One region of the Streptococcus cristatus AS 1.3089 genome, then DNA from elsewhere that is predicted to be linked to it. Evidence: predicted binding sites of a transcription regulator. Region 1 holds the regulator's gene; the other holds the start of a gene.

Region 1 (11,166 bases):
TTATTCACTGGCCTATTCCATAAAAATGCTCTTTAAATCCATGATGAAAGATGAGGCGGAGGACAAGGTGACGGATTTCACAGTTTATCCTTTAGAAGGTATCTGGGAAAAAGCTGCTGGGGAAGGCTTCGATAAAAGTCAGCTGCGCTATCAGCTCATGATTCAGCAGCCCAATGTCATCACTCAGGATATGTTTGCGGCGGCGCTTGAGAATGTTCGCAAGAAAAAGCCCAATCCCCTCTACGATGACATCCGTTGGCAAAGCCTGCCAGAGGAGCGAGCCATTCAGGTCTTACACATAGGAAGTTATGACAGTGAGCCGGCCTCTTTTAAGAAAATGGACGAGCTGGCAAGCAGCTTGGGACTGGAGAGATGCGACCAAGTCCACAGAGAGATTTACTTGAGCAACAAAAATAGGACAGCTGAAGAAAAGTTGAAAACCATCTTAAGGTATTCCGTCAGATAGGAGGAATGTAACATGCCAAGACCTGCAACAAAAAACGATTTACTGGCTGCAGCTACAGAAAATTTCGAAAAACTCAATCTGCTCATTTCGAACATGACAGCAGAAGAGTTGGCAAGGCCCTTTGATTTTTCAAAGGATGAGAAAAAGAAAGAAGCTCACTGGAAGCGCGATCGGAATCTGAGGGATGTCTTAATACATCTTTATGAGTGGCACCAGCTGCTGCTCAACTGGGTGCAGGCCAATCAAAGGGGAGAAGAGAAGTCCTTCCTGCCTGCTCCCTACAATTGGAGAACTTATGGTGAGATGAATATCGCATTTTGGGAAAAGCACCAGCAAACCTCTCTTGAGGAGGCAAGTTCTTTGCTGGCTAGTTCATATAGAGCTGTCCTAGACCTAGCCGCAACCTTGACCAATGAAGAATTATTTTCTAAAGGAGTTTATAAATGGACGGGTGGAACGACCTTGGGCTCCTATTTTGTCAGCGCCACATCCAGCCACTATGATTGGGCTATGAAAAAGCTTAAAGCTCACCAAAAGAATTGTAAAGGGAATTCCGTCCAATAAAGTTTTCTAGGACTTGAGACTGATTTTTAGCACTCTTGCAAAAAGAGTGCTAATTTTTTGAGTTTTTGTCTTGACTTTCATTTTCAAGAGTGTATAATAGAATCATGGTTTAGCACTCGAGGTGTTAGAGTGCTAAATATAAAAAATAAAATCTCGCCAGTGGCTGGAATTTTCTAAAGAGAGGTGAAGTCCTTGGTAACAGAACGCCAAAATGAGATTTTAAATCTAATTATTGATATCTTTACCAAGACGCAGGAGCCTGTCGGTTCTAAAGCTTTACAAGAGTCTATCCAGTCTTCGAGTGCCACCATCCGTAATGACATGGCGGCCTTGGAAAAGGAAGGACTGCTGGAAAAGGCCCATACATCGAGTGGTCGCAAGCCCAGTGTCGCTGGTTTCCAGTATTTCGTCCGGAATTCCTTGTCCTTTGACCAGCTGGCGGAAAATGAGCTCTACGAGGTCGTCAAGGCCTTCGATCAAGAGTTTTTCAAGCTGGAGGATATCCTACAGCGGGCGGCAGATGTCTTGGCAGAGTTGAGTGATTGCACGGTTGTAGCCCTTGATGTCGAGCCTAGTCGGCAGCGACTGACAGCTTTTGATATCGTGGTTCTCAGTCAGCATGCAGCTTTAGCTGTCTTTACTTTGGATGAGTCCAATACCCTGACCAGTCAGTTCATGATTCCTAGGAATTTTCTCCAGGAAGACCTACTGCGCTTGAGGGATATGATTCAGGAGCGCTTTCTGGGACAGACGGTATTAGATATTCACTATAAGATTCGGACGGAGATCCCGCAGATTATCCAGCGTTACTTTACGACGACAGACAATGTTCTCGATCTCTTTGAGCATATTTTTGCTCAGATGTTTTCGGAAAAAGTAACTGTAGCTGGTAAGGTCCAGTTGTTACGTTTTGCGGATCTTGAGGCCTATCAGTTCTTTGATGATCGACAGAAGGTAGCCTTTGAAATCCGTGACAGCTTAGCTGAGGATCAAATGCAAAATGTCCGAGTCGCAGCTAGCCAAGAGGACTGTCTGGCTAATCTAACCTTGATTTCCAGCAAATTCCTGATTCCCTATCGGGGCTTTGGGATGTTGGCAGTGGTTGGTCCAGTTAATCTGGATTACCAAAAGGTGGTTAGTCAACTCAATGTTGTCAATCGGGTCCTAACTATGAAACTCATCGATTTCTACCGATATTTGAGTAGTAATCATTATGAGGTGAGTTGAACATGAAATTACATAAATTCCTAAAAAGGAGGCGAAAAATGTCTGAGGAAATAAAAAACGAAGAAGTAAAAGAAGAGGAAGTAGTAGAAACTGCTGAAGAGGCTGTTGAAACTGCTCCTGAAAAATCAGAATTAGAATTAGCCAATGAGCGGGCAGAAGATTTTGAAAATAAATACCTTCGCGCTCATGCGGAAATGCAAAACATCCAACGTCGTGCCAACGAAGAACGCCAACTCTTGCAACGTTATCGAAGCCAAGATTTAGGGAAAGCTATTTTACCTTCCTTGGACAACCTTGAGCGTGCGCTTGCCGTTGAAGGCTTGACAGATGATGTTAAAAAAGGTCTGGAAATGGTACAAGAAAGCTTGATTCATGCCCTTAAAGAAGAAGGAATTGAAGAAATCGCGGCGGACGGAGCATTTGACCATAACTATCACATGGCCATCCAAACCGTTCCAGCAGATGACGAGCACCCAGCTGATACCATCGCACAAGTCTTCCAAAAAGGCTATAAACTCCATGATCGCATCCTAAGACCAGCAATGGTGGTGGTTTATAACTAGGCTAGAGAACTTAAAAAACTTGTCCGAAACGACAATAAACTATGAAGAAAGATAAGAGGCAAGCCGGAGGCTTGCAAGGAAGATATTTCCCGCCGTGGTGAAAGTTTCAGTAGCTTATGCTACTGAAGCAGGGGATTTTTGAGACAATAGGCTCAAAAATAAGTGATGAAATCCCGTAGGGAGTTGCTCACGTCCCCACCACTTAAGGGGAATATCAAGAAAAATCAAAATTAGAATTAAAATAATAAGGAGAAAAACACATGTCTAAAATTATCGGTATTGACTTAGGTACAACAAACTCAGCAGTTGCAGTTCTTGAAGGAACTGAAAGCAAAATCATCGCAAATCCAGAAGGAAACCGTACAACTCCATCTGTAGTGTCATTCAAAAATGGTGAAATCATTGTTGGTGACGCTGCAAAACGTCAAGCAGTCACAAACCCAGATACAGTTATCTCTATCAAGTCTAAGATGGGTACTTCTGAAAAGGTTTCTGCTAACGGTAAAGAGTACACTCCACAAGAAATCTCAGCTATGATTCTTCAATACTTGAAAGGTTACGCTGAAGAATACCTTGGTGAAAAAGTAACTAAGGCTGTTATCACAGTTCCAGCTTACTTTAACGATGCCCAACGTCAAGCAACAAAAGACGCTGGTAAAATCGCTGGTCTTGAAGTAGAACGTATTGTCAATGAACCAACTGCAGCAGCCCTTGCTTACGGTTTGGATAAGACTGACAAAGAAGAAAAAATCTTGGTATTCGACCTTGGTGGTGGTACATTTGACGTATCTATCCTTGAACTCGGTGACGGTGTCTTCGATGTATTGGCGACTGCAGGGGACAACAAACTCGGTGGTGACGACTTTGACCAAAAGATTATCGACCACTTGGTAGCAGAATTCAAGAAAGAAAACGGTATTGACTTGTCTACTGACAAGATGGCAATGCAACGTTTGAAGGATGCGGCTGAAAAAGCTAAGAAAGACCTTTCAGGTGTAACTTCAACTCAAATTAGCTTACCATTCATCACTGCGGGTGAGGCTGGACCTCTTCACTTGGAAATGACTCTGACTCGTGCGAAATTTGATGATTTGACTCGTGATCTTGTAGAACGTACAAAAACTCCAGTTCGTCAAGCTCTTTCTGATGCAGGCTTGAGCTTGTCAGAAATCGATGAAGTGATCCTTGTTGGTGGTTCAACTCGTATCCCAGCCGTTGTAGAAGCTGTTAAGGCTGAAACTGGTAAAGAACCAAACAAATCAGTAAACCCTGACGAAGTGGTTGCTATGGGTGCAGCTATCCAAGGTGGTGTCATCACTGGTGATGTCAAAGACGTTGTCCTTCTTGACGTAACACCATTGTCACTTGGTATTGAAACAATGGGTGGAGTATTTACAAAACTCATCGAGCGCAACACAACAATTCCAACATCTAAATCACAAGTCTTCTCAACAGCAGCAGACAACCAACCAGCCGTTGATATCCACGTTCTTCAAGGTGAACGCCCAATGGCAGCAGACAACAAGACTCTTGGACGTTTCCAATTGACTGACATTCCAGCTGCACCTCGTGGAATTCCTCAAATTGAAGTAACATTTGATATTGACAAGAACGGTATCGTATCTGTTAAAGCTAAAGATCTTGGAACTCAAAAAGAGCAAACAATCGTCATCCAATCTAACTCAGGTTTGACTGATGAAGAAATCGACCGCATGATGAAAGATGCCGAAGCGAACGCTGAAGCAGATAAGAAACGTAAAGAAGAAGTAGACCTACGTAACGAAGTAGACCAAGCAATCTTTGCGACTGAAAAGACTATCAAGGAAACTGAAGGTAAAGGCTTTGACGCAGAACGTGATGCTGCTCAAGCTGCCCTTGATGACCTTAAGAAAGCCCAAGAAGACAATAACTTGGACGACATGAAAGCAAAACTCGAAGCTCTCAACGAAAAAGCGCAAGCTTTGGCAGTGAAACTCTACGAACAAGCCGCAGCAGCCCAACAAGCTCAAGCACAAGCAGGAGCAGAAGGCGCACAAGCAACAGGAAACGCAGGCGATGACGTCGTAGACGGAGAGTTTACTGAAAAGTAAGATGTTGAGGCGTTAAGAAAACGAAAGAAAAATAGGAAGCCATCGCCTTGTGCGATGCACAAAAGATGGCTTATCTTTTTTCCGAAGTTTTTAGCCGAAACTCAGTTAAGCATTGCTAGTTTGATTTTTAAAACTCGAACTAGTAAGTATAAGAAGAAATCCAGAGGTTGCAACCCAGCCTCTGTTTTTCGGTAAGAAAAGAGTTGGAACGTAAATTTTTGGTTTTTCTTTAAACTAAGTTAGAAAGGAACTGAACCCGACCTAAATTCTAGGAAAAAAGAGAAATCAGTCTGGGAGCATCACTCCGTCGCCTGATTTCCTATTTTTCAGTCGAATTTTACGGTCTTGGTATCTTAAATGAACAATACAGAATTTTATGATCGTTTAGGTGTCTCTAAGAATGCTTCTCAGGATGAGATCAAGAGAGCCTATCGGAAATTATCTAAAAAATATCACCCAGATATCAATAAGGAGCCTGGGGCGGAAGATAAATACAAAGAAGTCCAAGAGGCTTATGAAACGCTGAGCGATGAGCAAAAGCGGGCTGCCTATGACCAATATGGCGCAGCGGGTGCCAATGGTGGCTTTGGTGGTGCAGGCGGCTTCGGTGGCTTTGATGGCTCTGGTTTTGGCGGCTTCGAAGACATCTTTTCTAGCTTCTTTGGTGGTGGCGCAACTCGTAATCCAAACGCTCCACGCCAAGGGGATGATCTCCAGTATCGGGTAAATCTCCGCTTTGAAGAGGCTATTTTCGGGGCAGAAAAAGAAGTGAAATACAATCGTGAGGCGAGTTGCCATACTTGTCACGGTTCAGGTGCCAAGCCAGGAACTAGCCCAGTAACTTGTGGCCGCTGTCATGGTTCTGGTGTTATCAATGTTGATACGCAGACACCGCTGGGCATGATGCGTCGACAAGTGACTTGTGATGTCTGTCACGGTCGCGGACAAGAAATCAAAAGTCCATGCGAAACCTGCCATGGAACAGGACATGAAAAGCAAGCGCATAGCGTTCATGTAAAAATCCCTGCTGGTGTGGAAACAGGTCAACGAGTTCGCTTGGCGGGTCAAGGTGAGGCAGGCTTTAATGGCGGTCCTTACGGTGACTTGTATGTAGTGGTGAACGTTGAGCCAAGCGATAAATTTGAGCGAGACGGTTCTACCATTTACTACAAGCTCAACCTCAACTTTGTGCAAGCAGCTCTGGGTGACAGTGTGGAAATTCCGACTGTCCATGGAAATGTTGAATTGACAATCCCAGAAGGAACTCAGACTGGCAAACGTTTCCGCCTGCGTGGTAAAGGAGCACCAAATCTACGCGATGGAAGTGTCGGTGACCAATATGTCACTGTCAATGTCGTAACGCCGACAGGACTCAATGATCGTCAAAAGGCAGCTCTTAAGGATTTTGCGGCGGCTGGAGACATCACAGTGAGCCCTAAAAAGAAAGGCTTCTTTGATAAGATGAAAGATGTCTTTGAAGGGGAATAAAGAAGGAAGAGGCAGAGTTAGTATTCTGCTTTTTCGTTAGGAGAAAAAAATGACAGAATTTCAAGACTTTATCGAGCAAGTTTTCAAGGAGCAATATGAGGCTTCTTTTGGTCCAGATATGCTTGAAGAACTTGAGCCCAAGGATTATTATCTGATACGGGAAGAGGAAGGAAACTTGATCGCCGTGCTCCATGCCCAGCAGGTGTTGGAAAACATCCATATCAAGGCCTTAGTGGTAGATAAGGGACACCAGAAAAAGGGCTTGGGAGCTAGTCTGCTGGCAGAATTAGAAGAAAGGGCTGAGAAAGCGGGAGTCAGCAGCATCACCTTGTCCACCAAATCTTACCAAGCCAAGGATTTTTACATCAAGCAAGGCTATAAAATCTATGCCAGTCTGGAAGACGTGCCTCAAAAAGGTGCGACCAAATATCATTTTATCAAGCGACTGGGCTGAATTGTTTTTAGAATAGAAGTCAAGTTGGCTTCTATTTCTTAAATCATTTTACATACATACAGCGTGTATGTTATAATTAAGACTGAAAAGTTTTTTTGGGAATTAAGACATTATTTTAATAAACAAAGATGTGCTGGCTCAGTACAAGGGGCTATTTCTGATTTTCAGAAAGACTTGCTTTAGAGTGTTAGAGCAGTTTAAAATGGAGAGTGAGAATGAATAAAAAACAGCAGGCTTCACTAGAGACAAGTAGCAAAATATTAGCCATCGCCCGGAAACATTTTTCTTTAAAGGGTTATGCAGAAACTTCCTTGGAAGAAATTGTAGATGAGCTGGGAATGACAAGAGGCGCACTTTATCATCATTTCGGGAATAAGAAAACTTTATTTACCGCCGTACTGGCACAAATTCAGTCCGAACTGGGATCTTATGTAGAAAAAAACGCTCTGGAAGCACACGATTCTTGGGAGCAGTTGGTGGAAGGCTGTGTTGCTTTTGTTCGTTTTGCGACCTTGACCGAAAATAAACGTATTCTCCTGCTTGATGGTCCCAATGTCGTTGAGTGGAAAGAGTGGTGTCGTCAGGACGAGGCTAATTCTTTCTTTCATTTGAGAGAGCAATTAGACATTTTATATAAAGAAGGAAGACTTATCTCTATTGATCTGGGTATGGCGGCTCATATGATTTCAGGTGCCTTGAATGAATTGTCCCTCTATCTGGCAGAGAAAGAGGAAGAAGCAGACATTAGAGGAGCAGTGAGCAGTCTTTTGAAAGGATTTAAAAATCATGGCGAAAAAGGTTAAGGATTATTATGATTTGGTTTATGCCGAGGATCTGAGTCGTCGTCTGCAAGAAGTAACAGATAAATTTGATGCTCAGCATTTTATGTCTCTAGTTGAAAGCGACTTAGAAGCCTTGGAATTTACTCAGCGTCAAGAGCTGCTGGCAAAGAGTATCAAAGAATGTTTGCCGCTTTCTTATGCGGATTCTCTGAAGGTTTTTGAGCAGATACTTGGTCCGGAGTTAGAGGGCGGCTTGGGGATGTTCTCAGAAGGATACTGGTTGTGGCCGATTGGCAAATACCTAGAACTTTACGGAGGTCAGGAATTCGAGCTGAGTGCAGCCTTCAGTAAGGAATTAACCAAGCGATTTACTGGAGAATTTTCCATGCGGCCTTTGCTGGCTAATTATCCCAAAGCTACGATGGATTTACTGTTAGAGTGGAGCCGAGATGAGAATATGCGTGTCCGCAGGTTAGCCAGCGAGTGTATGCGGATCCGACTGCCTTGGGCTAAGAAGCAGACTGTGGTCTTAGATTATTTTGATGAATTTACCGCTATTTTAAGAAATCTAAAGGATGATGCGGATAAATCAATCCAAAAAAGCGTCGCGAATAATCTGAATGATTTATATAAAGAAGATCCTGAGAAATTTGAGCGTATCATTCAGACTTGGCAAGCGGAAGAATTGAGTCCGAGTTGCGCTTGGATTATCAAGCATGCTTCGCGAACAAAAAATAAAGCAGAAAAACAAGCTTTGCTAGTCTAGCAAAGCTTGTTTTTAGTTATCTTCGTCTGGTGTAAGCACCATCGGAATAATAATAGGTTCGCGCTCGGTACTTTCGTAGAGGAAAGGACGCAAGGCGTTGACGATAGCGCCGCTGACAGATTGGACGCTGGCATCTTTATTCTTGAGTGCAATGCGAATTGCATTGAAGAGGATGCGTTGGCTTTGGCGAATGAGGTCACCTGATTCGCGCATGTAGATAAAGCCGCGGCTGAGAATATCTGGACCGGCCAAAATCATCTGGGACTCAAAGTCAACGGTTGCAACAGCCAGGACAACACCGTCCTCAGATAGTTCTTTACGGTCGCGCAGGACAGCAGCTCCGATCTCACCAATGCGGCTCCCATCGACATAGATATCCTGAGCGTTGAAACTACCAGCAATACGGGCTGAGTTAGCTGTCAGAGCCAGCACATCACCATTGCTCATAATGAAGATATTATCTTTTGGCACTCCAGTATCAACGGCCAGGCCTGCATGGATTTTCTGCATGCGGTATTCCCCATGGACTGGCATGAAATATTTAGGCTTAATCAAGCGGAGCATGAGTTTCTGCTCCTGCTGGCCACCGTGTCCAGAGGTGTGGATGTTGTTAATCTTACCGTGGATAACCTCTACACCGGCTTCGGAAATGATGTTAATCAATTTGTTAACACTGGTCGTATTACCAGGGATAGGACTGGATGAGAAGATGACTGTATCTCCAGGCTGCAGCTGAACTTGACGGTGGGTGCCATTGGCAATCCGAGACAGTGCTGCCATAGGCTCACCCTGGCTTCCGGTACACATAATCAGCACTTCGCCAGCTGGATAGTCCTTGAGTTCATTTGGCTCGATGAAGGTATCTTTAGGAACCTTGATATAGCCCAGCTCAATCCCGTTGACAATAGCCTTTTCCATGGAACGGCCAAAGACCGCAATCTTGCGACCGGTCTTGACAGCAGCCTCAGCAGCCTGCTGGAGGCGGAAGATGTTAGAGGCAAAGGAAGCGAAAATAATCCGTCCATGAATGCCTTCGATAATCTTCATGATAGATTGCCCGACCACTTTTTCGGAATTGGTAAAGGTCGGAACTTCAGCATTGGTCGAGTCAGATAGGAGACAGAGTACGCCTTCTTCGCCTAGAGCGGCCATACGGTGTAAGTCTGCTGGCTCACCGACTGGTGTAAAGTCAAACTTGAAGTCACCGGTACAGACAATCTTACCTTGCGGCGTATGAATGACAATCCCCAAGGGCTCTGGAATAGAGTGGGTTGTCCGGAAGAAAGTCGCCTTCAGATTTTTAAAGGTCAGCTCTGTGTTTTGATTGATTTCATAGAGCTTGGCATCCCGCAAAAGTCCATGCTCTTCTAGCTTGCCCCGAATGAGGGCTAGCGCCAAAGGGCCGGCATAGATAGGTACATTGGCTTGCTTGAGCAGGAAAGGAATGCCGCCTATATGATCCTCGTGCCCGTGGGTGATGAGGACAGCTTTTACGCGGTCAATATTTTCGACGATATAAGAGTAGTCGGGGATAACATAGTCGATACCCAAGAGATCGTCTTCTGGGAATTTAATCCCAGCATCGATGATGATAATCTCATCTTGATACTCAATTCCGTAGGTATTTTTACCGATTTCGCCCAGACCGCCAATGGCGAAAACACCAACTTCTTCTTTCTTTAAGTTATATGCCATAGTTATAACTCCGTCAATTCGAAGGCGCCTGACTCTTTTTCGTATTCAAGGTGTTTGTCAGACAAGAGTTCGATAAATTCGATATTGTATGGAGTCTTTTCTTCGACCAATTTGCGGGCTTTGATACGGCCTTCTAATTCATTGGCAGCTTCTACTTCTAAGTAAAGGACACGTGTTTTTTCACGGCGTGGGCTGCGTTCTTTTGTTTCTTGATAAAAAACTTTGTAAATCATTTTATTTCCTTCCATTTTTCATGATCAAGCTACAGAAAACGACAGCTAATCAGCTGTTTTCTTTTATTCAGTTTTATGAGTAGTAGATTGACCTTGATTCGATATAATTCTAACCAATTATATCATAAAACCAGCTTTTAGTAAAAGACATAGCCGAGAAAATATTGTGGAGATTTTCAGAAAAGCTTTTAAGAGGTAATCTGGATAATCAAATGACTGCTTCTCTACCCTTGTGGTCACTTTTATAGTATAATAAGAAGCAAACACTCGAGTAAGGAAGAGAATGATGAAAATTTTAGCGATGGATACGTCAAATAAGGCTCTGTCTCTAGCGATTTTAGAGAATGAGGAGACCTTGGGGCAGGTGACGCTCAATATCAAGAAAAATCATAGTATTACCCTTATGCCGGCTATCGATTTTCTGATGAATAGTCTGGATATGAAACCGACGGATTTGGATCGGATCGCGGTGGCGCAGGGGCCGGGCAGCTACACAGGCCTGAGAATTGCGGTGGCGACAGCCAAGACCCTGGCGCATACCCTCAAGATTGAGCTGGTCGGTGTGTCTAGTCTGCTGGCTTTAGTACCAGAGCAGGTAGAAGACTTTGTCATTCCTATCATGGATGCTCGCCGCAATAATGTTTATGCTGGCTTTTACCAATCTGGTCAAGCTGTGCGACCGGAGGCTCATCTGCCTTTGGTAGAGGTTTTGGAAATAGCTGGCGCTGCTAACCAGCCAGTCACTTTTGTCGGAGAAACGACAGCTTTTGCGGAGCAGATCAAAGTTGCTCTTCCTCAGGCTGCCATTCAGCCGACCTTGCCAGATGCAGCAGTTGTT
Region 2 (11,166 bases), 470 kb from region 1:
CTGGGGCTTCTACTGCTCTTTTCGGCCTTTTTGCTTCCGTTGTTGTGCTTCGTTATGCTACGCGAAACTACTATCTGCAGCAGCTGGGTCAGTCCTATATGAGCCTGCTGGCTGTCAATCTGATCATGAGTTTTTTACCGGGAATTAGTCTTGCAGGGCACTTGGGCGGTCTAGTCGGTGGAGCTTTAGGAGCTGTGATCTTACCAGTTTCGGGAGAGCGTTACGCTTTTAGCAAGTCTCAACGTTTTTTAGCATTAGCGGCCTACCTTGGATTAGCAGCTATTCTGATTTTTCTGACTTTTCAAAGACCAATTTTTTAAGAAATGAACCCAATGAAAGTGGGACAGAAATCGGTAATTCGTTAGAATTCGATTTCGTCGTCCCACCTCCGCACAGTTGAGTAGGGCTGTAAAAGCTGATGAAATCAGCCTAGTAGGACCCACTCAACCACTGCGTCTTGCTCGACATCCAAAGACAATTGAGAGGCTAGGACTTTTGTCCCAGCCTCTTTTCTGTATAGTGTTAAAAGTTCTTGCATCAGCTAATCTATTGCTTGAGCGCTTTTATTTATTTTTTCGTTTTCTTATCTAATTTTTTGCCTAAATCGATAATGTATTGTTTCAAATCGTCCTTGACTTGTGGGTGCTTGAGAGCATAATCGATAGAAGTTTTCATAAAGCCGAATTTATCGCCGACATCATAGCGGTCACCTTTAAATTCGCGGGCAAAAACGCGCTGAGTCTTGTTGAGGGTATCGATGGCATCCGTCAGTTGAATTTCATTGCCAGCGCCGGGAGTTTGTTTTTCTAGGATTTCAAAAATTTCTGGTGTGAGCAGATAGCGTCCGATAATGGCCAAATCGCTTGGCGCATCTTCTGGTGCCGGTTTTTCAACAAATTTTTCAACGCTGTAGAGGCCATTGACTCCTTCGCCTTGCGGTGCAATAACGCCGTAAGCAGAGACTTCTTCGTGAGGAACTTGCATAACTGCAATTGTAGATGCGTGGGTTGCCGCATAGTCATCCATGAGTTGCTTGGTGAGTGGCACTGCCTTGTCATTGGTAATATCCATCAAATCATCACCCAGCATGACCACAAAGGGTTCATTTCCGACAAAAGCCTTAGCTTGAAGGACAGCATCTCCTAGCCCACGTGGATGGCTCTGACGGATGAAATGCAATCCAATACCAGTAGTTTCATCCACCAGCTTGAGTAAGTCGTTCTTACCCTTTTCCTTGAGGTTGTATTCTAATTCAAAGTTTGAGTCAAAGTGATCCTCTATGGAGCGTTTTGACTTCCCTGTAACAACCAGAATGTCTTTGATTCCAGACTTAAGAGCTTCCTCGACGATAAACTGAATAGTTGGTTTGTCAACGATCGGCAGCATTTCCTTGGCTAGTGCCTTAGTGGCTGGTAAGAAGCGGGTACCGAGACCGGCTGCAGGGATGACTGCTTTTCTGACTTTTGACATAACTTTCTCCTTTATAAAAAATACTGTAACTTAAGACCACTCATTTTCAGCTTTGAACTCATTGCTCATCATATCATGAATGGCATCTTTGATATCATGGCCGTCATAGATGACCTTGTAAATAGCCTGGGTAATTGGCATGTAGACACCGAGCTCTTGAGCTAATTCGTAGGCTGCCTTGGTCGTAGAGATTCCTTCGATAACCATGCCCATGTTGGCTTCAATATCAGCCAATTTTTCGCCACGACCCAGCGCATCTCCAGCCCGCCAGTTGCGAGAGTGGACAGAAGTTCCTGTGACAATCAAGTCGCCGACACCAGAAAGACCGCTGTAAGTCAGAGGGTTGGCTCCCAGTTTGACACCAAGTCGGGTAATTTCAGCCAGACCGCGTGTGATGATGGCAGCTTTGGCATTGTCACCATAGCCCAGTCCGTGGAGAGCTCCGGCTCCAACTGCGATGATATTTTTCAGAGCACCTGCTGTTTCTACGCCAACGACATCGGTATTAGTGTAGAGTCGGAAATAGTGGTTGCTGAAGAGCTCCTGCACATATTTAGCAGTTTCAAGATCCTTGGATGCTGCGGTAATCAGGGTAATATCGCGAACGATGGTTTCCTCAGCGTGGCTAGGACCTGAAACAACGACAATCTCGCTGCGCAAGTCAGCAGGGATTTCCTCTTCCAGAATGGTCGAAATCCGTTGGTGGCTGTTAGGTTCTAGTCCCTTGGATGCATGCATGATTTTTACCTTGTGATCCAAGGTTTGCGCAACTTGTTTGGCTACCAGACGGGTCACCTTGGTCGGCACGACAAAAAGGACAGCATCTACGTTTTCTAGAGCATCTTTCAAGTTGTGATAAGCCTTGATCTCTTCGCTTAGAACAACATCTTTGAAATAGCGTTTGTTTGTATGCTGGTTATTGATCTCGTCAATCTGCTCTGCAATATTGCCCCAAATCCGGACTTCATGGCCATTATCATTGAGGACTTGCGATAGAGCCGTTCCCCAAGAACCGGGGCCAATCACAGCAATTCGTTGTTTATCCATCTTTTCTCCTTGTACGAGACCCACAAAAGGCCTCACTTGCTTTTAGAGTTATTTATTATATTGTACCATATAATAACTGAAATTTCTTACTTGACATTGTTTTTATGTGTGATATAGTAAGGAAGCTAAACAAAGTTAAAAATCTACGAGGAGGAATTATGTTCAGAAAAGCTTTATCAGCCTATAAATTATTTATCTTTTTATCTCTTCTGATGACATCGCTGATGCTGGCTAGCTCGCTGTTGCAGCCCTTGTATCTCAAAGATGTCTTGAATGCTCTTTTGGCAGGAAATCGGCAAGAAATCTATCGTTTGGGGGCTTGGTTGCTGGGCTTTGGTCTGGTTGGCTTGCTCGCTGGTGGGGCAAATGTGACTCTGGCAGCCTATATTTCCCAAGGTGTGTCGTCGGATTTACGGGAAAAAACCTTTCGGAAAATCCAGGCCTTCTCTTATGCCAATATTGAACAGTTCAATGCGGGGAATCTAGTCGTCCGAATGACCAACGACATCAATCAAGTGCAAAATTTGGTCATGATGATGTTTCAGATTTTATTCCGCCTGCCTATTTTATTTTTAGGCTCCTTTATTCTGGCGGTGGTGACCATTCCTTCCTTGTGGTGGGTCATTGTCCTGATGGTCTTTTTGGTCTTCTTTTTGACAGGAGTGATGATGGGCTTGATGGGTCCACGCTTTGCCAAATTCCAAGTTCTCTTAGAAAAGATCAATTCGATTGCCAAAGAAAACCTGCGTGGTGTCCGTGTCGTCAAATCTTTCGTGCAGGAGAGAGAGCAGTATCAGAAGTTTACGCAAGTTTCAGATGAACTTTTGGAGCAAAATCTCTTTATTGGTTATGCCTTTTCGATCGTTCAACCGATGATGATGATCGTTGGCTACGGGGCTGTCTATCTGACCATGTGGCTCTTGTCTAGCATGATACAGATGGATCCAGGCTTGGTTAGCTCCATTGTCTCTTTCATTTCTTATTTGAATCAAATCATGTTTACTATTATCATGGTTGGCTTTTTGGGCAATACCGTTACGCGTGCCATGGTGTCGATTCGGCGGATCAAGGAGGTCTTGGATACAGAGCCAGCGATGACCTTCAAGAATGAAGTTGACGAAGATCTGGAAGGTAGTCTGGTCTTTGACCATGTGACCTTTACCTATCCGACAGATACAGAGCCCATGCTCAAGGATATTAGCTTTGAAGTCAAACCGGGAGAGATGATTGGTATTGTCGGAGCAACGGGAGCAGGAAAATCAACTCTGGCCCAGCTTATTCCGCGTCTTTTTGATCCTCAGGAAGGCTCCATCAAAATTGGTGGCAAGGACTTGCGAGATATTAGTGAAGCTTCTCTGAGAAAAAATGTCTCTATCGTTCTGCAAAAAGCTATTTTATTTAAGGGGACGATTGCGGACAATCTGCGTCAAGGAAAGCAAAATGCTAGCCTGCCAGAGTTAGAACAGGCGGCGCGCATTGCTCAGGCGAGTGAGTTTATCAATCGCATGGAAGATACCTACAACAGCCAAGTCGAAGAACGGGGAAATAATTTCTCCGGCGGACAAAAGCAAAGAATGTCCATCGCGCGTGGTGTCGTCAGCAATCCCAATATTCTTATCCTAGATGACTCGACTTCCGCTCTGGATGCCAAGTCCGAAAAACTGGTTCAAGAGGCGCTGAACAAGGATTTGAAGGGAACAACGACCATCATTATTGCTCAGAAGATTAGCTCCGTGGTTCATGCGGACAAGATTTTGGTGCTAGATCAAGGACGCTTGATTGGCCAAGGTAGACACGCAGACTTGGTCGCTACAAATGATGTCTACCGAGAAATTTATGAGACTCAAAAAGGAAAGGAGGACTAAGATGAAGACAGCGAAATTTTTCTGGCAATATTTTAAACAGTATAAACTGGCCTTTTTGATCGTTATGATTATGATTATCATCTCGACGGTTTTACAGGTTCTCTTTCCGATTTTTACCGGTCTAGCCATTAGTGAGTTGGTGGAGTTGGGCAGTGCTTTTGCGAATGGCAAGCTGGCTTCAGGCGACGTTTCTGCCTTTGCCGCTTTTCAAGGAATTATGTGGAATTTGGCGCTGGCTTTCATCTTCCTTTCGCTATCTAGCTTGATCTACATGCTGCTGATGAGTCGGATTATCTCCTACTCAACTAATGAAATGCGTAAGGGGCTCTTTGGAAAATTGGCTCGCTTGACCGTTTCCTTCTTTGACCGCCATCAAGACGGGGATATCTTGTCGCGTTTTACCAGCGATTTAGATAATATCTTGCAAGCTTTCAACGAGAGTCTAGTCCAAGTGATGAGCAATATCGCTCTCTATATCGGCCTGATTATCATTATGTTTATGCGGCATGCGACCTTGGCTTGGGTGACGATTGCCAGTACGCCAGTAGCCATCATTGTCTTGGTATCCATCGTCAAGCTGGCTCGCAAGTATACAGACTTGCAGCAAAAAGAAGTCGGTCAGCTCAATGCTTACATGGATGAGACGATTTCCGGCCAGAAGGCAGTTATTGTGCAGGGGATGCAAGAAGAAGTCATCAAAGGCTTTGTCCAGCAAAATGATAAGGTTCGGTCAGCTACTTTCAAAGGACGCGCTTTTGCTGGCTTGCTCTTTCCTGTCATGAACGGAATGAGCCTGATCAATACGGCTATCGTGATTTTTGTAGGTTCAGCCATTATGCTCAATGATCCTAATGTGAAGACCTCAGTAGCCATTGGTCTGATTTCAACCTTTACACAGTTTTCTCAACAATACTATCAGCCTATCATTCAGGTTGCGGCAAGCTGGGGAAGTCTGCAGCTGGCTTTCACTGGTGCGGATCGGATTCAGGAAATGTTTGATGCGCCTGAGGAAGTGCGTCCGCAGAATGCACCAGCCTTTACCGAGCTGAGAGAAGGCGTCGAGATAAAACATGTGGATTTCTCTTATGTCGAAGGTAAGTCGATTTTGAAAGATGTTTCCATCTCAGCGCCAAAAGGCAAGATGATTGCCGTTGTAGGACCGACAGGATCGGGCAAGACGACCATCATGAACTTGATCAATCGTTTTTACGATGTGGATAAGGGCAGTATCGAATTTGACGGACGCGATATCCGAGACTATGACTTAGATAGCTTGCGCAGTCATGTCGGTATCGTTTTGCAAGATTCTGTTTTGTTCAGCGGAACCATTCGAGACAATATTAGATTTGGAGTGCCGGATGCCAGTCAGGAGATGGTTGAAATCGCTGCGCGTGCAACCCATATTCACGAGTATATTGAAAGCTTGCCTGATAAATACGATACAATCGTAGATGATGATCAAAACATCTTTTCAACAGGTCAAAAGCAATTGATTTCAATCGCTCGAACCCTTTTGACCGATCCTCAAGTGCTAATCTTGGATGAGGCTACCTCCAACGTTGATACGGTAACCGAGAGCAAGATCCAGAGCGCGATGGAGGCTATTGTGGCAGGCCGAACCAGCTTTGTCATCGCTCACCGCTTAAAGACTATACTAAATGCTGACCAAATCATTGTCTTAAAAGACGGCGAAGTCATTGAAAGAGGTAACCACCGGGAACTGCTACAACTGGGCGGCTTCTATTCTGAACTCTACCACAATCAATTTGTATTTGAATAAATGTTTACAGAAACGAAGGTATTTTATGACAATGCCTTTGTTTTTTGTCTGGAAGAAGCCAATCGCTTTTGTCCTGATCTATCTCTTTCATCGAACCAATCTGCTTCTGTTCATCATCGGTGTTATCTTGGCTATTTTGGGCATCCTTGCCATGCTAGTTTTTGGCTATGGCATCTACAAGGGTCGACTGAATTTACAAAAGGTCATTGATGATTTTGAAGAGAAGCTGAAGTTAGCTCAATAAGGATTCCAATTAACTTTCCTCCCAAAAACTTTGTCATTTGGCAAAGTTTTTTTCTTGACTATTTCTGACCAAGTGATACAATATTAACTATAGATTAGCACTCGCTATAATAGAGTGCTAAAATTCAATCTTTGGAGGAAAACCATGTTAAAACCATTAGGTGACCGTGTGGTCTTAAAAGTAGAAGAAAAAGAACAGAAAGTTGGTGGCTTTGTTATTGCTGGTGCAGGGCAAGATGCGACAAAAGAAGCGACAGTCATCGCAATCGGCCAAGGCATCCGTACGCTCAACGGAGAACTGGTCGCACCAAGTGTCAAGCCAGGTGATAAGGTTTTAGTTGAAAGCCATGCTGGCATTGAAGTCAAAGATCAGGATGAGACATTCTTGGTTGTTGGAGAAGCAAGCATTCTTGCAATTGTGGAGTAAAAATCTAAGAAAGAGGTTTAAAAATGGCAAAAGATATTAAATTTTCATCAGATGCACGCAGTGCAATGGTTCGTGGTGTGGATATTCTAGCAGATACTGTCAAGGTGACCTTGGGTCCTAAAGGCCGCAATGTTGTTTTGGAAAAATCTTTTGGTTCACCCCTCATCACCAATGACGGTGTGACCATTGCCAAGGAAATTGAATTGGAAGATCATTTCGAAAATATGGGTGCTAAGTTGGTATCAGAAGTTGCTTCAAAAACCAATGATATTGCTGGGGACGGAACAACGACTGCTACTGTTTTGACCCAAGCTATTGTTCGAGAAGGAATCAAAAACGTCACTGCTGGTGCTAATCCAATCGGTATCCGCCGCGGGATTGAAGCAGCAGTTGCGACTGCTGTCAGCGCTCTGAAAGAAACTGCGATTCCGGTTTCTAACAAAGAAGCGATTGCTCAGGTTGCTGCCGTATCTTCTCGCAGCGAGAAAGTCGGCGAGTACATCTCTGAAGCTATGGAAAAAGTTGGCAATGATGGCGTTATCACCATCGAAGAGTCCAAAGGTATGGAAACAGAGCTGGATGTCGTAGAAGGAATGCAGTTTGACCGTGGCTACCTGTCTCAATACATGGTGACGGATAGTGAAAAAATGGTGGCTGATCTGGATAACCCTTATATCTTGATTACAGACAAGAAAATTTCTAATATTCAAGAGATTCTGCCATTGTTGGAAAGTATTTTGAAAACCAACCGTCCGCTCTTGATTATTGCAGATGATGTGGATGGTGAAGCTTTGCCAACATTGGTTCTTAACAAGATTCGTGGTACCTTCAATGTAGTGGCTGTTAAAGCACCAGGTTTCGGTGACCGTCGCAAGGCTATGCTGGAAGACATTGCCATCTTGACAGGCGGTACAGTGATTACAGAAGACCTTGGTCTGGAGCTCAAAGATGCGACCATTGAAGCGCTTGGACAAGCTTCTAAAGTCACTGTTGACAAGGACAGCACTGTGATTGTCGAAGGATCTGGCAATCCTGAAGCCATTGCCAATCGTGTGGCCGTTATCAAGTCACAAATCGAAAGTACAACTTCTGAGTTTGACAAGGAAAAACTGCAAGAACGTCTGGCTAAATTGTCCGGTGGTGTGGCGGTGATTAAGGTCGGAGCTGCAACCGAAACCGAACTTAAAGAAATGAAACTCCGCATTGAAGATGCCCTTAACGCAACTCGTGCCGCAGTGGAAGAAGGAATCGTCTCCGGTGGGGGTACAGCCTTTGTCAGCGTACTGGGTGCAGTAGCTGCTCTTGAATTGACAGGAGATGAAGCGACAGGCCGTAACATCGTTCTCCGTGCCTTGGAAGAGCCTGTCCGTCAAATCGCTCTGAATGCAGGATTCGAAGGCTCAATCGTCATTGACCGTCTGAAAAATTCTGAAGCAGGTACAGGCTTTAATGCCGCGACTGGCGAATGGGTCAACATGATTGAGGCTGGAATCATTGACCCAGTCAAGGTGACGCGCTCAGCCTTGCAAAATGCCGCTTCTGTAGCCAGCTTGATTTTGACAACAGAAGCTGTTGTGGCCAATAAACCAGAACCTGCTCCAGCAGCACCAGCTATGGATCCAAGCATGATGGGCGGAATGATGTAAGACACATAGAAGAAAGTACAACTTTTTTGAAATCAATAAAGTAAAAAAGACTTCAAACTATTGATCAAAAACAATGGTTTGAAGTCTTTTTATTGTGTTGATAATGAAATGAAAACTTGTAAAATAATGAAAAGTTTGAAATGTAAATGATTTTCGAAAGCTGTTTGGAGTGATTGTAAATGTGATTATTTCAAAATGGGGCAAATAATCTTATAGCAGTAGAGAATACTTTAGTTTTGAAAATTAACGCTGTTTAGCAAGGAGTAAGAAAGCTAAACTATTTCAGACTTGTTTTGGAACAACTCAATTCTATCATTACAATAAGTGATTAAAGTTTTAGCTTTTTCAGATACTGACTTCACTTTCTTCTCATTAAAATAGTAGCCAGTCAAACCCCTGATTTCTTCTGACAATGTGAGATAATACACTTATCTATTCGTAAAAAATAGGAGAAGTAGTATAATGGAGAAACACAGATAAGATGGTGAGGTCAAGATGACAATTCGTTTTGAAGAAAATGTGAGTATAGAAAACGCTCAATTCGTATGCCAATGGTCCAACTCCCTTGGCAAATCCTTTCAAGAACAATGGATGGGAACAATGATTCCTTTTCCCTTGACAATTCAAGTCTTGCAAGATTTGGAAGGAATCTTTTCAATCTTTGATGGACAAGAGTTTGTGGGGCTTATCCAGAAAATCAGGCTGGAAGACAGAAATCTTCATATCGGGAGATTTTTTATCAACCCCCAGAAACAGGGGCAAGGCTTAGGTAGCCAGGCTTTAAGGAAATTTGTTAGTTTGGCCTTGGAAAATGGAGACATAGATAGTGTTTCTCTAAATGTCTACGAGGCAAATCAAAGAGCTCAGAATCTTTACCAAAAAGAAGGATTTGAAATCGTTCAAATGGTTGAAGAACCTGTACGAAAATACATCATGAAAAAGTTTAGATAGAAAGTAAAAAAGCTTTGGTTCCCAAAGCTTTTTTATGTTATAAACTCATTAAAATAACTCCCAGTTAGATTTGGAATATTTTTTATTCTGTGTCACATAAAAATAAATAAAATGAATGGCTATAGCTAGAGCTAAAATGGTTGTTATACTCACTACTATTATAGGATTAGAAGCAAAGATTAAAGAGAGAATCAAGGCAGCCAGATAGAGTGTCGCTTGGACACAGTAGTAACTTTTCGAATAGCGAAGATAGTGTTTGTTATAGGGCCCATTTACTAGGACAGCAGCTTGAAAGAGGCCAAATCCGATATAAGAGAAGCTGGTTGCAAAGAGAAGATTAGCTTCAGGATTCAGAAGAAAACTCATCGAAACGGTCATCATAATAAGTCCAATGAAAATAGGATAGTGACTGTAAATTAGAAATAGTCCCTTTTGATTAGATTCTTCATCAATAGCATGGTCGAATTGACCAAAATAAAACAAGAACAGAGAAAGCATAATAATGAAATAAAGAACCGAATAAATCGAGAAATTCTCGATTGTAAAGAAGTTAGCTAGCTCCATAATCATCTCTCCAAACGTAATAATGACAAGAAGGGAGATGCGCTCGATTAAATGGGGGAGATTTACCTGGTAATGCTTATCTTTAGTAATCAAGAAAATTGGCACAATAAATGTTAGCAGAATACTAGCAAATAAGACAGAGACTCCAACGTAAATAGGAAGAAGAGCTGCTAGATAGACTCCTAAACTTCCTAGACCTGTTATCCATAGAAAATCTTTGATACTTTCCCGTTCAACATTATCGGTTGATTTTCTAAAAAATTCAACCAAATATTGTAAAAATAAGGTAAAGGTTAATGTACCAACAGCCCAACAAAGATAATGAAAATATTGTTGCCAATCAGGTCCAATCATATTGGCTATAAAGAGTAAAAGTCCCATTTTGATAAACATGATTACCATGTTAAATAAAGAGTTCTTTCCATAGCGATTGGTATAAATGGTTTGAATCATCCATGAATCAGTGAGAACCAAAACAGCCATGAAAAAATCAAGGAAAGAATTCCAAGTCAAAATACCGTTATGAAGATGCTCAATTAAAGTAGTTGCTTTTGAAATTGCAAAAACAAAAACTAGGTCATAAAATAGTTCTGAAAATTCTACACGTTTATGCTTAATAAGAGTTGTCATATTAATACCTTTCTACTTTAGAAATACAATTCATTATAACAGAAAATGGTAATGAGAGAAAAAGGATATGCTTAAATAATTTCATGTGGCGCGAATTGTAAAAACCTTGGACACATTTACCTCATGTACCAACTTACAGGCGGAGTGTTTGATGCTTGGTAATAAAGAATGGGTGTTGAAACATTCAAGTTATTATCATACTGAGAAAGATGGAACAACAAAACGAGTTGAGTTCAATGCAACTAAGCAACCGGAAGAACTGAAGAATAAGATTATACAATAGAAAAAGCGAGCCTAAAACTCGCTTTTTTTATTTAATCTAATAGCTCCTTATTTTCAATTAAAAGTTCTAATGGAATGCGAAAAAGTGATAATTAAAGAGACGAAAAAGCTGAGAATATGATTTCCCAGCTTTTTTGAATGCGATAGAAATAGCAACTAGACTATTTACGAAAGGCCTCAATAATGTAGGTGAAGCCAGTAACTAAAAATGAAAAGGCAATGACATAAACGACAAAGACACCTGTAGCCACTGGATTGAAC

The links. Region 1 encodes HrcA, which represses chaperone genes, less so after heat shock. Its sites were predicted from a motif close to TTAGCACTCNNNNNNNNNGAGTGCTAA; they were not measured.
Region 2: the regulator HrcA is predicted to act here: its motif matches at 6,501-6,527, upstream of groES (co-chaperone GroES).

What each region holds. Positions count from the first base shown of each region.
Region 1 is NC_021175.1:256,508-267,673, forward strand. Features, by position in the region: gene I872_RS01260 (GyrI-like domain-containing protein) at 1-466, shown strand, start outside; gene I872_RS01265 (ClbS/DfsB family four-helix bundle protein) at 479-1,030, shown strand; gene hrcA (heat-inducible transcriptional repressor HrcA) at 1,223-2,257, shown strand; gene grpE (nucleotide exchange factor GrpE) at 2,296-2,820, shown strand; gene dnaK (molecular chaperone DnaK) at 3,081-4,910, shown strand; gene dnaJ (molecular chaperone DnaJ) at 5,268-6,398, shown strand; gene I872_RS01290 (GNAT family N-acetyltransferase) at 6,448-6,852, shown strand; gene I872_RS01295 (TetR/AcrR family transcriptional regulator) at 7,068-7,655, shown strand; gene I872_RS01300 (DNA alkylation repair protein) at 7,639-8,400, shown strand; gene rnjA (ribonuclease J1) at 8,413-10,095, opposite strand; gene I872_RS01310 (DNA-dependent RNA polymerase subunit epsilon) at 10,098-10,328, opposite strand; gene tsaB (tRNA (adenosine(37)-N6)-threonylcarbamoyltransferase complex dimerization subunit type 1 TsaB) at 10,615-11,166, shown strand, end outside.
Region 2 is NC_021175.1:1,923,759-1,934,924, reverse strand. Features, by position in the region: gene I872_RS09550 (rhomboid family intramembrane serine protease) at 1-320, shown strand, start outside; gene galU (UTP--glucose-1-phosphate uridylyltransferase GalU) at 568-1,470, opposite strand; gene I872_RS09540 (NAD(P)H-dependent glycerol-3-phosphate dehydrogenase) at 1,501-2,517, opposite strand; gene I872_RS09535 (ABC transporter ATP-binding protein) at 2,676-4,382, shown strand; gene I872_RS09530 (ABC transporter ATP-binding protein) at 4,384-6,162, shown strand; partial or broken gene I872_RS09525 (PTS subunit) at 6,224-6,406, shown strand; gene groES (co-chaperone GroES) at 6,551-6,832, shown strand; gene groL (chaperonin GroEL) at 6,856-8,478, shown strand; partial or broken gene I872_RS12350 (SDR family NAD(P)-dependent oxidoreductase) at 8,751-8,903, opposite strand; gene I872_RS09510 (GNAT family N-acetyltransferase) at 8,974-9,429, shown strand; gene I872_RS09505 (low temperature requirement protein A) at 9,478-10,623, opposite strand; gene I872_RS09500 (HdeD family acid-resistance protein) at 11,067-11,166, opposite strand, start outside.